One region of the Teredinibacter franksiae genome, then DNA from elsewhere that is predicted to be linked to it. Evidence: predicted binding sites of a transcription regulator. Region 1 holds the regulator's gene; each other region holds the start of a gene.
The links. The regulator FNR, encoded in region 1, switches genes on or off when oxygen is low (the NO sensors DNR and NnrR bind a similar motif). The targets are predictions, from matches to a motif close to TTGATNNNNATCAA.
Positions count from the first base shown of each region.

Region 2: a site for FNR is predicted at 1,674-1,687, ahead of ccoN (cytochrome-c oxidase, cbb3-type subunit I). Genes of this name have one in related genera too.
Region 3: a site for FNR is predicted at 1,653-1,666, ahead of H5336_RS06665 (nitrate reductase subunit alpha). Genes of this name have one in related genera too.

Region 1 is NZ_JACJUV010000008.1:262,936-266,152, forward strand. Features, by position in the region: gene H5336_RS20850 (P-loop NTPase family protein) at 1-756, shown strand, start outside; gene fnr (fumarate/nitrate reduction transcriptional regulator Fnr) at 842-1,585, shown strand; gene H5336_RS20860 (DUF4202 domain-containing protein) at 1,639-2,193, shown strand; gene H5336_RS23940 (SirB2 family protein) at 2,218-2,586, shown strand; gene H5336_RS20870 (hypothetical protein) at 2,790-3,217, shown strand, end outside.
Region 2 is NZ_JACJUV010000001.1:1,113,756-1,116,972, reverse strand. Features, by position in the region: gene H5336_RS04485 (ABC transporter permease) at 1-190, opposite strand, end outside; gene H5336_RS04480 (argininosuccinate synthase) at 309-1,541, shown strand; gene ccoN (cytochrome-c oxidase, cbb3-type subunit I) at 1,836-3,217, shown strand, end outside.
Region 3 is NZ_JACJUV010000001.1:1,649,365-1,652,581, forward strand. Features, by position in the region: gene H5336_RS06665 (nitrate reductase subunit alpha) at 1-1,556, opposite strand, end outside; gene H5336_RS06670 (ATP-binding protein) at 1,961-3,217, shown strand, end outside.

The DNA of each region.
Region 1 (3,217 bases):
CGGCTACTCGAAAACTTTCGTCGTCAGCCCGCTCGCCCAATTAACATTTGTATTGATGGCAATGCCTTCGCATGGGTAAAGCAAAACAACAATATTACCTCCACAGGCAACACCCTTTGCCGGGAAATTCACGCGTGGGCAGAAGCCATTGGCCAGCGCAATGTTGACACCCTTATGCTTTGCTACCCGTTTCAATACTGGCAGCCCTATGAACTCACTGAAGTAATGCACGCTTTGGCGTCCCACTTTTGTTTATCGGAATCCACACAACGGTGCCACCGGGTTGCCACAAAAATCAGTGAAATCAACAATGAACACGTCGCGCTGCTTAAAGGGCTCGGCTTCAACCATTACCACATCGTTCTTAGTCGAGACGATTTGGTGGACATTCCACGGCTGGAATCGCTGGTGAAACTTATACGCCAGTACTCGTTTTCGGGTATTGGCATCCAAATCCACGATGCCGATTGCCTAGATGATCTTCGCGACCACGTAAAAGATGTACAACAGAAGGTTGCGCCAGACTATATCTACATTGGTTTACACCCAAAACTACTGAACAGGGAGATACAGAGCAAAGGTGCCATGATCTTCGACGGCGAAGAAGAACTTGAAGAAGATTGTATCTATATGGGCCTCGAAGGCACGAGTCGACTACAAAGTTTAGTGTTACAAAACTTTTGTAGTCCGCAACGATATCTGAGCGCCCTAGAGTCGGGCCATCTACCGGTGAACCCAGGCCCTCTCAGTATCTAACGGTATTTATCTAATCTAGCACGACGGCCGGCGACATTTTCCTATATAATGTAGCGCCATATCAGCCTTTGTCGTGGATTTAACTATGCCTCCGCAAACCATCGCCAGTCATCAATGTCACCAAAACCCTCAGGTAAATTGTGCAGACTGCCGTCTGGCTGGAATTTGCTTGCCTATTAGCCTTCATGTAGAAGACATTAGTAAGCTAGACGACATCATTCAGCGCGGTCGACCTGTACAAAAATCAGACCATGTCTACCACGCAGGTGAAGCCTTCCGCTCGGTCTACGCCCTGCGCTCCGGAGCCATTAAAACGGTAAAAGTAACGCACGACGGCCAAGAGCAAGTCACCGGCTTTTATCTTCCTGGCGAGATCATTGGTATGGACGGACTAGCCTCCAACCATCACACTAACTCGGCCATTGCCCTGGAAACCTCTGCGGTGTGTGAAATACCTTTCACCCGCCTGGAAGAGTTGAGCACACAGGTACCTCACCTTCAGCGCCGCTTCTTTCAGCTTATGAGTAAAGAAATCACTCAAGAGCAACAATTGATCACACTGTTAAGTAAAAACAGTGCTGACGAACGTATTGCAGCACTATTGATGAGCATCTCTACCCGTAACCACAACCGCGGACTATCGGCAAAAGAGTTCTACCTGCCAATGTCCCGCTCCGATATAGGCAACTACCTAGGCCTAACGATCGAAACGGTGAGCAGAGTACTTAGCCGGCTACATAAACAAGAAGTGATTATTCTGGATAAAAAGCACGTTATCATCGACGATATGGATGCATTGAAAAACATCGCCTCTGTCGCTTTCGACTAGATCACATTCCCAATGAGCGATAACCCTCCCGGCTCAGCCTTGTCGTCACACTCATAGACGAGGCTAACGCTGTAGATCCCAACATTGAGCTTTGCCCAGATACCGGCTCACCTGCCCCGAAAGAGTTACTATACGGGCAACGCATGTCCCGAATGCTCGGCGAATTTAACCCTGAAGCATCTGAAAACCTTAGAATAGCCGCGAGAGCCCAGCATATAGAACGCTGGAAATCACCGCGCACAAACTTCCCCGAGGGGCGCACAGGTTATAAAAAGTGGCGCTCACAATTATCCGTGTTTCATGCCGACCGAGCGACCGAGCTAATGGCTCAGGCTGGGTACAACCATGAGGAACAGCAGCGTGTTCGCTACCTTATCCAAAAACGGCAGATAAAAAGAGACCCAGAAACCCAGGCCCTCGAAGATGTTATATGCTTGGTATTTCTCAAACATTATCTCGCTGGTTTCGCCGGTAAGCACGATGAGCCCAAGCTGATTGATATTATTCAGAAGACGTGGGCCAAAATGTCCGAAACTGGCCATAGCGCGGCACTAAAGATTCAGCTTCCCGACACCCTCCAAGCCCTTGTGGCTAAAGCTCTCGCCTGAGAACCTACCCGGTTAATAAAAATTGTGATAAGCGCTGTAAAACATTTCCATGTCTGGTTTGCGATATTTAGTTTGGCGGGGTTCGTCATCCGTGTCATCTGGCTCACCTCTCGCCCCGACCTGCTTCAGCGGAAGGCCATCAAGGTTCTTCCCCACATCAACGACACAGCGCTATTTGCCACAGGGTTGCTGATGGCGTTCAGCATGGGCTACCCGTTTACCGGCTTTTATTGGCTAACAGCCAAATTAGGGCTGATAATTCTGTATATTCTACTAGGGTTTATGACCTTAAAACAGACCTCAAATAGCCTATACCGTTTTGCTCTCTTAGGCGTTTCATTTATTACTTATTCATCTATTATATTTTTAGCCGTTTCTAAGCCTCACTTCTAGCAAACCCCCATCACACGTACGCTGTGACTCATTTCTCATACATAAAGAGTTGGCACCTATTACCCTTTTCGACCCTGCTTATAGCCTTTATGACAAGGGCCTAGATCACAAAGGGTTGACATTAGTTATATAGGCCACTTTAATAACCTCAAACACCATACAAATTTACTAAAAACTCTGGCTAGAAAAACTGGTGACCTAGAATGAAATACTTGGCAATGATCTTTACCCTCGCACTGACGGTATTAGCATCTTCAGCCTATGGATGTGACGAGAAATGCGCAAAGGATAAAGCAGAAGCTGAAAAAAACGTGCAATTCCCAGGCTATATGTCCTGGAAGTTTTGTGAAGATACGCGCATGGACTTCATGACCTCCTCGATGGAGAGCCTGGACAAATACCGCAGCAAGCACTTCGACACCCGCTACAAAGGCGGCATACGCAACATCAAGAACTACATGGTGCAGCGTAAAGCTTGGCTAGTAGAATGTGATACCTACATGCAGCTAACCGGTAAAGGCAGAATTTTTGAAGACAACAAAACCACAAAGAAAATTTTCAAAGCAATGGACAGCGTAACCAAGGAACTTGGCGATTTAATCGCAGGGGTGACCTACTCTTCATCTTTAGG
Region 2 (3,217 bases), on a different contig from region 1:
AACCCAAAATGTTTAGTTTGTAGTCAAACAGGAAGCTTAGCAGGTAGCCCATAGCCAGAAGCTGCAGAATCATGCGGGCGCTGGCTACCATAAGGTCGGTGCAGCGGTTGAGTCTCCACTGGAAAATACCCATTGCTAGCAGTAGCGGCAAAGTGGATAAAAATGTGTCGAGTAGGCTTAGCCTGATCATGGGCAACTCTAACCTCGCTGTGGATTGACAAAATAACCCTCGAAATGCTGGAGTTCGGGTATTCTTTCCAATAAAATTCGCGCCCTCGAATCTTAATCTTTCCTTGTGTGGAGTTTCCATGTCCCTCGATAAGTCTTCAATCAACAAAGTTGTTCTCGCCTACTCTGGAGGCCTCGACACGTCTGTTATCGTTCGCTGGCTGGAAGACACCTACGAATGCGAGGTGGTTACCTTCACCGCCGACATTGGTCAGGGGGAAGAGGTTGAACCTGCGCGCGCCAAGGCCGAAGCTTTGGGGGTTAAGGAAATCTATATTGAAGATTTGCGTGAAGAGTTTGTTAGGGACTATGTTTTCCCGATGTTTCGCGCTAATGCCATTTACGAAGGTGAGTACCTGCTGGGTACCTCTATTGCCCGTCCGCTGATTGCTAAGCGCATGATCGAAATTGCCAACGAAACCGGCGCCGACGCGATTTCACACGGTGCAACCGGTAAAGGTAACGACCAGGTGCGTTTTGAGCTCGGTGCATACGCACTTAAGCCAGGTGTAAAAGTGATTGCACCTTGGCGAGAATGGGATCTCACCTCCCGTGAAACGCTAATGGCCTACTGTAAAGAGCGTGACATTCCGGTGGATTTTGCCAAGGCCAGTAAGAAATCACCTTACTCCATGGATGCCAACCTGTTGCATATCTCCTATGAGGGCGACATTCTGGAAGACCCATGGAGCGAAGCTGAGCCCGATATGTGGCGCTGGACAGTTTCACCAGAAGAAGCGCCAGATGCCCCTGAATACATGGAAATCAGCTTTGAGAAGGGTGACCCCGTTGCGATTAATGGTGAAGCCATGTCACCTGCCACCTTGCTTGAAACCCTCAATAAAAAAGCCGGTGCCCACGGTATTGGTCGTTTGGATATCGTAGAAAATCGCTATGTAGGGATGAAATCTCGCGGTTGCTATGAAACGCCAGGAGGCACCGTTTTACTTCCCGCACACCGTGCGATTGAATCTTTAACGTTGGACCGCGAAGCGGCACATCTAAAAGACTCGCTGATGCCAAAATACGCCGAACTAGTCTACAACGGTTACTGGTGGAGCCCAGAGCGGACAATGCTTCAAGCTCTTATCGATGAAAGCCAGCAGTTCGTGAACGGCGACGTTCGTATGAAGCTCTATAAAGGCGCCGTTACAGTAGTGGGGCGCCGTTCACCTAACAGCCTCTTTGACGAAAGTATTGCCACTTTCGAGGATGATGCAGGTGCCTATGATCAAAAAGACGCCGCTGGCTTTATTAAGCTAAATGCACTGCGCATGCGAATTGCTGCGCAAAAGGGTCGTAAGCTCGACTAGTCTATATAGGTGCTTTAGTTAATAGGTGATTTAGCTGTGCCCAGGTTTTTTAAAGCGCTGAAGAGCTGCTGGTTGAGCGGAAGGTGTTAACCCTTGCCATAACACCATTATTCATGGTGTTTATGGCGGAGCTTGATGGTAATCAAATGAATGATCTCTTCGGTGTTTATAATCGTCCGTAATTGCGGCCCGGAATCTAACCTGTTACCAATACGCACTTAATAATTAGGTAATAGCACACTCGTATACTCGGGTAACTCTTCTTTTACAACACAACACTAATAGGACTGAACCATGAGTGATGGCTTGGCAACTGAGCAGCCAGCATACAACTACAAGGTCGTACGTCAGTTTACGATAATGACCATTGTTTGGGGTATTGTTGGGATGGCCGTAGGAGTGCTGCTGGCAGCACAACTTATGTGGCCGGAGTTGAATGATATTTTTCAACCATTCTCGCACTTTGGGCGCTTACGGCCGTTACACACTAACGCGGTGATTTTTGCCTTCGGTGGTTGTGCGTTGTTTGCGACCTCTTTTTATGTCGTACAGCGAACATGCCAGGCCAAGCTGTTTGGCGGTTTTCTGATCCCATTTACCTTCTGGGGGTGGCAGCTGATTATCGTGCTCGCGGCTATTACATTGCCCATGGGTATGACTTCAGCTAAGGAATACGCCGAGCTTGAATGGCCAATTGATATTTTGATCACCTTGGTGTGGGTGTCATACGGTATTGTGTTCTTTGGCACAGTTGTTAAACGAAAAACGTCTCATATCTATGTGGCTAATTGGTTTTTCGGTGCTTTTATCGTAACCGTTGCACTGTTACACGTTGTAAACAGTATGGCAGTACCGGTTTCTCTCACAAAATCTTATTCTGCTTATGCCGGCGCCATGGATGCGATGATCCAATGGTGGTATGGGCATAATGCGGTGGGCTTTTTCCTCACTGCCGGCTTTTTGGGCATGATGTATTACTTCGTGCCGAAACAAACGGGTCGGCCTGTGTTTTCCTATCAGCTTTCTATTGTTCATTTTTGGGCGTTGATAGCGGTGTACATCTGGGCTGGTCCTCACCACTTGATATATTCCTCGTTGCCCGATTGGGCGCAATCGTTGGGTATGGTCATGTCACTGATTCTTCTGGCACCCAGCTGGGGCGGTATGATCAACGGTATTATGACCCTTTCGGGTGCTTGGGATAAGCTGCGTACCGACCCGACCCTGCGCTTTTTGGTGGTTTCCTTGTCCTTCTACGGTATGTCTACCTTCGAAGGCCCAATGATGTCTATTAAGACCGTAAACGCGTTGTCACATAACACCGACTGGACCATTGGCCATGTTCACTCCGGTGCTTTGGGCTGGGTCGCGATGATTTCCATTGGCGCGGTATATCACTTACTGCCCGTGCTGTTTAATAGAACGCGTATGTGGAGTGTGAGCTTGGTTAACACTCACTTCTGGCTTTCAACTATCGGTACCGTGCTTTATATCTGCGCCATGTGGGTAAACGGTATTATGCAGGGCTTAATGTGGCGTGCCTTTAACGCCGACGGCACCTTAACCTACAGCTTTGCAGAATCGGTAGAAGCCAGTTACCCCGGTTATTTTGTACGCTTCCTTGGTGGTTCTATTTTCCTCGTAGGTATGTTGATTATGGCTTACAACACCTATAA
Region 3 (3,217 bases), on a different contig from region 1:
TCACGGGGTACACCGGTAATTTTTTCCTGCCAGGCTGGCGTATAGGGTGCATCATCGTCAAACGAATTGGCCGTGTTCGGGCAGTCTAGTCCGTTATCCACACCGTAATTTGCTAGTGTTAGATCATAAACTGTGGCTACTAGCGCTTCGCTGCCATCAGCCAGTTTAATTTTCTTCACCGGCACTTTACGTAGCTGCACGTCGGCGTGATCGGTGCTGTCGAAGTAGTTAAACTCGTGCTCCTGACCCCCAAAGTAAGGGAATGCAACTTCTACTACTTCATCAGCGACATCTTTCAACGATGTTGTAAGGTCAATTTCTACACCCGAACCGCCATCGAGCTGGTCAATATTCCACTTGCCACTTTCACCCCAGCGATAGCCAATAGAGCCCGTGGGTGAAACCAATTTGCCATTTGAATTAAGCCCAATAGTTTTCCACTCGGGGTTATTCTCCTGGCCAAGATTTTTCTTCAAATCGCTAGCACGCAGGAACGGACCCTGCTGTAAACCCTGCTCGGAAGGCAGTAGTTTTACTAAGTACGGGAAGTCAGTCGTGGTTTTAACGTATTGCTTAAAATAGTCGCTTTTACCGTCGGCATGAAATTCTTTCAGCACTACATGGCCCATGGCCATGGCAACAGCCGCATCAGTACCCTGCTTGGCAGCCACCCACTCGTCGGTAAGTTTCGCCACCTCGGAATAATCCGGTGTTACCGAAACAGTTTTTGTACCCTTGTAACGAACTTCAGTAAAGAAGTGAGCATCGGGTGTACGGGTTTGTGGAACGTTTGAACCCCAGGCAATGATGTAGCCAGAGTTATACCAGTCGGCCGATTCCGGCACGTCGGTTTGCTCACCCCAAACCTGAGGAGATGCAGGGGGCAGGTCACAGTACCAGTCGTAAAAACTCAGGCAGTTACCACCAATTAAAGACAGGTAACGTGAACCTGCGGCATAACTCACCATGCTCATCGCGGGAATCGGAGAGAAGCCAGTCACGCGGTCAGGGCCGTAGGTTTTAGCGGTGTACACATTGGACGCCGCAATAATTTCATTCACTTCTTCCCAGCCTGAGCGAACCAAACCACCGAGGCCACGCTTGCTCTTATAGCTCGTTGCCTTGGCAGGGTCGGAAACAATCGATTCCCAGGCTGCAACAGGGTCGCTATGGATAGCTTTCGCTTCACGCCACAGCTTTAGCAGGTGTTTACGAATTTTAGGGTACTTGAGCCGGTTGGCACTGTAGATATACCAGCTGAAGCTCGCACCGCGCGGGCAGCCTCGGGGTTCATGATTAGGCAGATCAGGTCGCGTACGCGGATAATCGGTTTGCTGGGTTTCCCAGGTTACTAGGCCATCTTTTACGTAAATTTTCCAACTGCAGGACCCCGTACAATTCACACCATGAGTGGAACGCACTATCTTGTCGTGCTGCCAGCGTTTTCGGTACCCGTCTTCCCATCCGCGATCTTCATTGGTAGTAACACCGTGACCATCGGCGAAGCTGGATTTTTTCACATTGAAAAACCGCAGCTTATCTAAAAAGTGACTCATGATTATTTTCCTCGGCTGCCCTAGGGTGTGGGTACGGCGCAATGCACACACATTTACGGAGATACCGCCACTATAGAAAGCTTAGAGCGACTACAATTGACCCAGATCAAAGCCAATTTTGGCCTAACTACTCCTTTATATTTGGGTACCCACAAAGAGGTATGCCGGTGTAAGACCAATGTCCGTTGACTTACAATTTCACTCGCCAATCCGCACCGGAGCACGTAAACAGCCTCAAAATGGGGCACTATTAACCTTGGCGGTTCTAGACTAATAGAGACCATTACAACCAGTCGCTTAAGAGCGCACATCCAAAAATAGCTATTTAGCCCGCCACTATTGCTGTCGGGGTAACATTCGCAGACACTGGGTGAAACCAATACGTAAATCGACCGGGGACAACTTTGAACACAGACAACTACCAGCAAGGGCTATTTGGCTCGGTAATGAGCTACATCACTGTCTCCCTCGCTACAATTATCGCAATCACGCTTATCAGTATTTTTGTATCGTTTTGGGTTACCGAACTTGCGGACAAAGACGCCCAGGCCATTAACCTTTCTGGCTCTATGCGTATGCAAACCTACCGCATAGGGCTTGCCCTAGAGCGAGGAGAATTTGAAGCGGCAACGCAAAATATTGAAGAGCTACACAAAACCTGGAATCATTCCATTTTCGCCCAGCAACATTCGCTGCTCAAAGACCCCGAAGAAGAACATTCGAAGCTCACCCAATACTTCGCCATCGCTTATTTCAACTGGCTGAGCAATACCAAACCCGCTTTACAAGCAACGGCTAACCGCGCACCAACCAACACCCCAAACTTTAACCTGCTACTGGAAAACCAAGTATTACTCACCGACACACTGGTAAACCAATTCCAAAAAGACGCAGAACGAAAAATTGTAAACCTACGCACATTTCAACTGGCCGCACTATTCATAACGGTATTGGTGGGAAGCCTTATTTTCTATCTGCTAAAAAACAGGGTAGAAAAACCTTTATCACAACTCACGGAAACCGCGGAGAGAATTAGCGAAGGGGATTTCAATCAAAGAGTAGACGTAGAGGGTAGCGACGAACTCTCGTTACTCGCCGAAACATTTAATCGAATGAGCAAATCCATTGCCGACTCATACAACGTACTGGAAGAACGAGTAGAAGAAAGAACGCGTGCGCTTCAGCAAAACAATATCGCATTGGAATTCCTCATCACCACCGCACGTAACATTTTAGAATCTCACGACGGAAAATTTAGCTTTTCCGATACCATCAGCGATCTTTCCGACATTCTTGGAGACCATAAACTTGAGCTTTGTTTATTTACCGAGCAAGGCCAGCGCCCATACTTACAATTGGTCGCCCACAACCGCACAGATAACCCCTGCGAAAAAACCGATTGTAACAATTGCCGCAATATTCATCAGAAATCGAAACCCTTATTGCTGGAGGGCCAACAACGCTTCTCCATCAGTATGGGCGAACGTCATTTTGGCATTATCGATTTACACATTAATGGTTCTAACAAATTACCCGATTGGCAGCAAAACCTTATCCAATCAGTAGCAAACCAATTTGCAGTAGCCTTATCCATGGGCGAACAAAAAGACCGCGACCACCGTTTTGCGATGTTAAGCGAACGCACGGTAATCGCTCGAGAG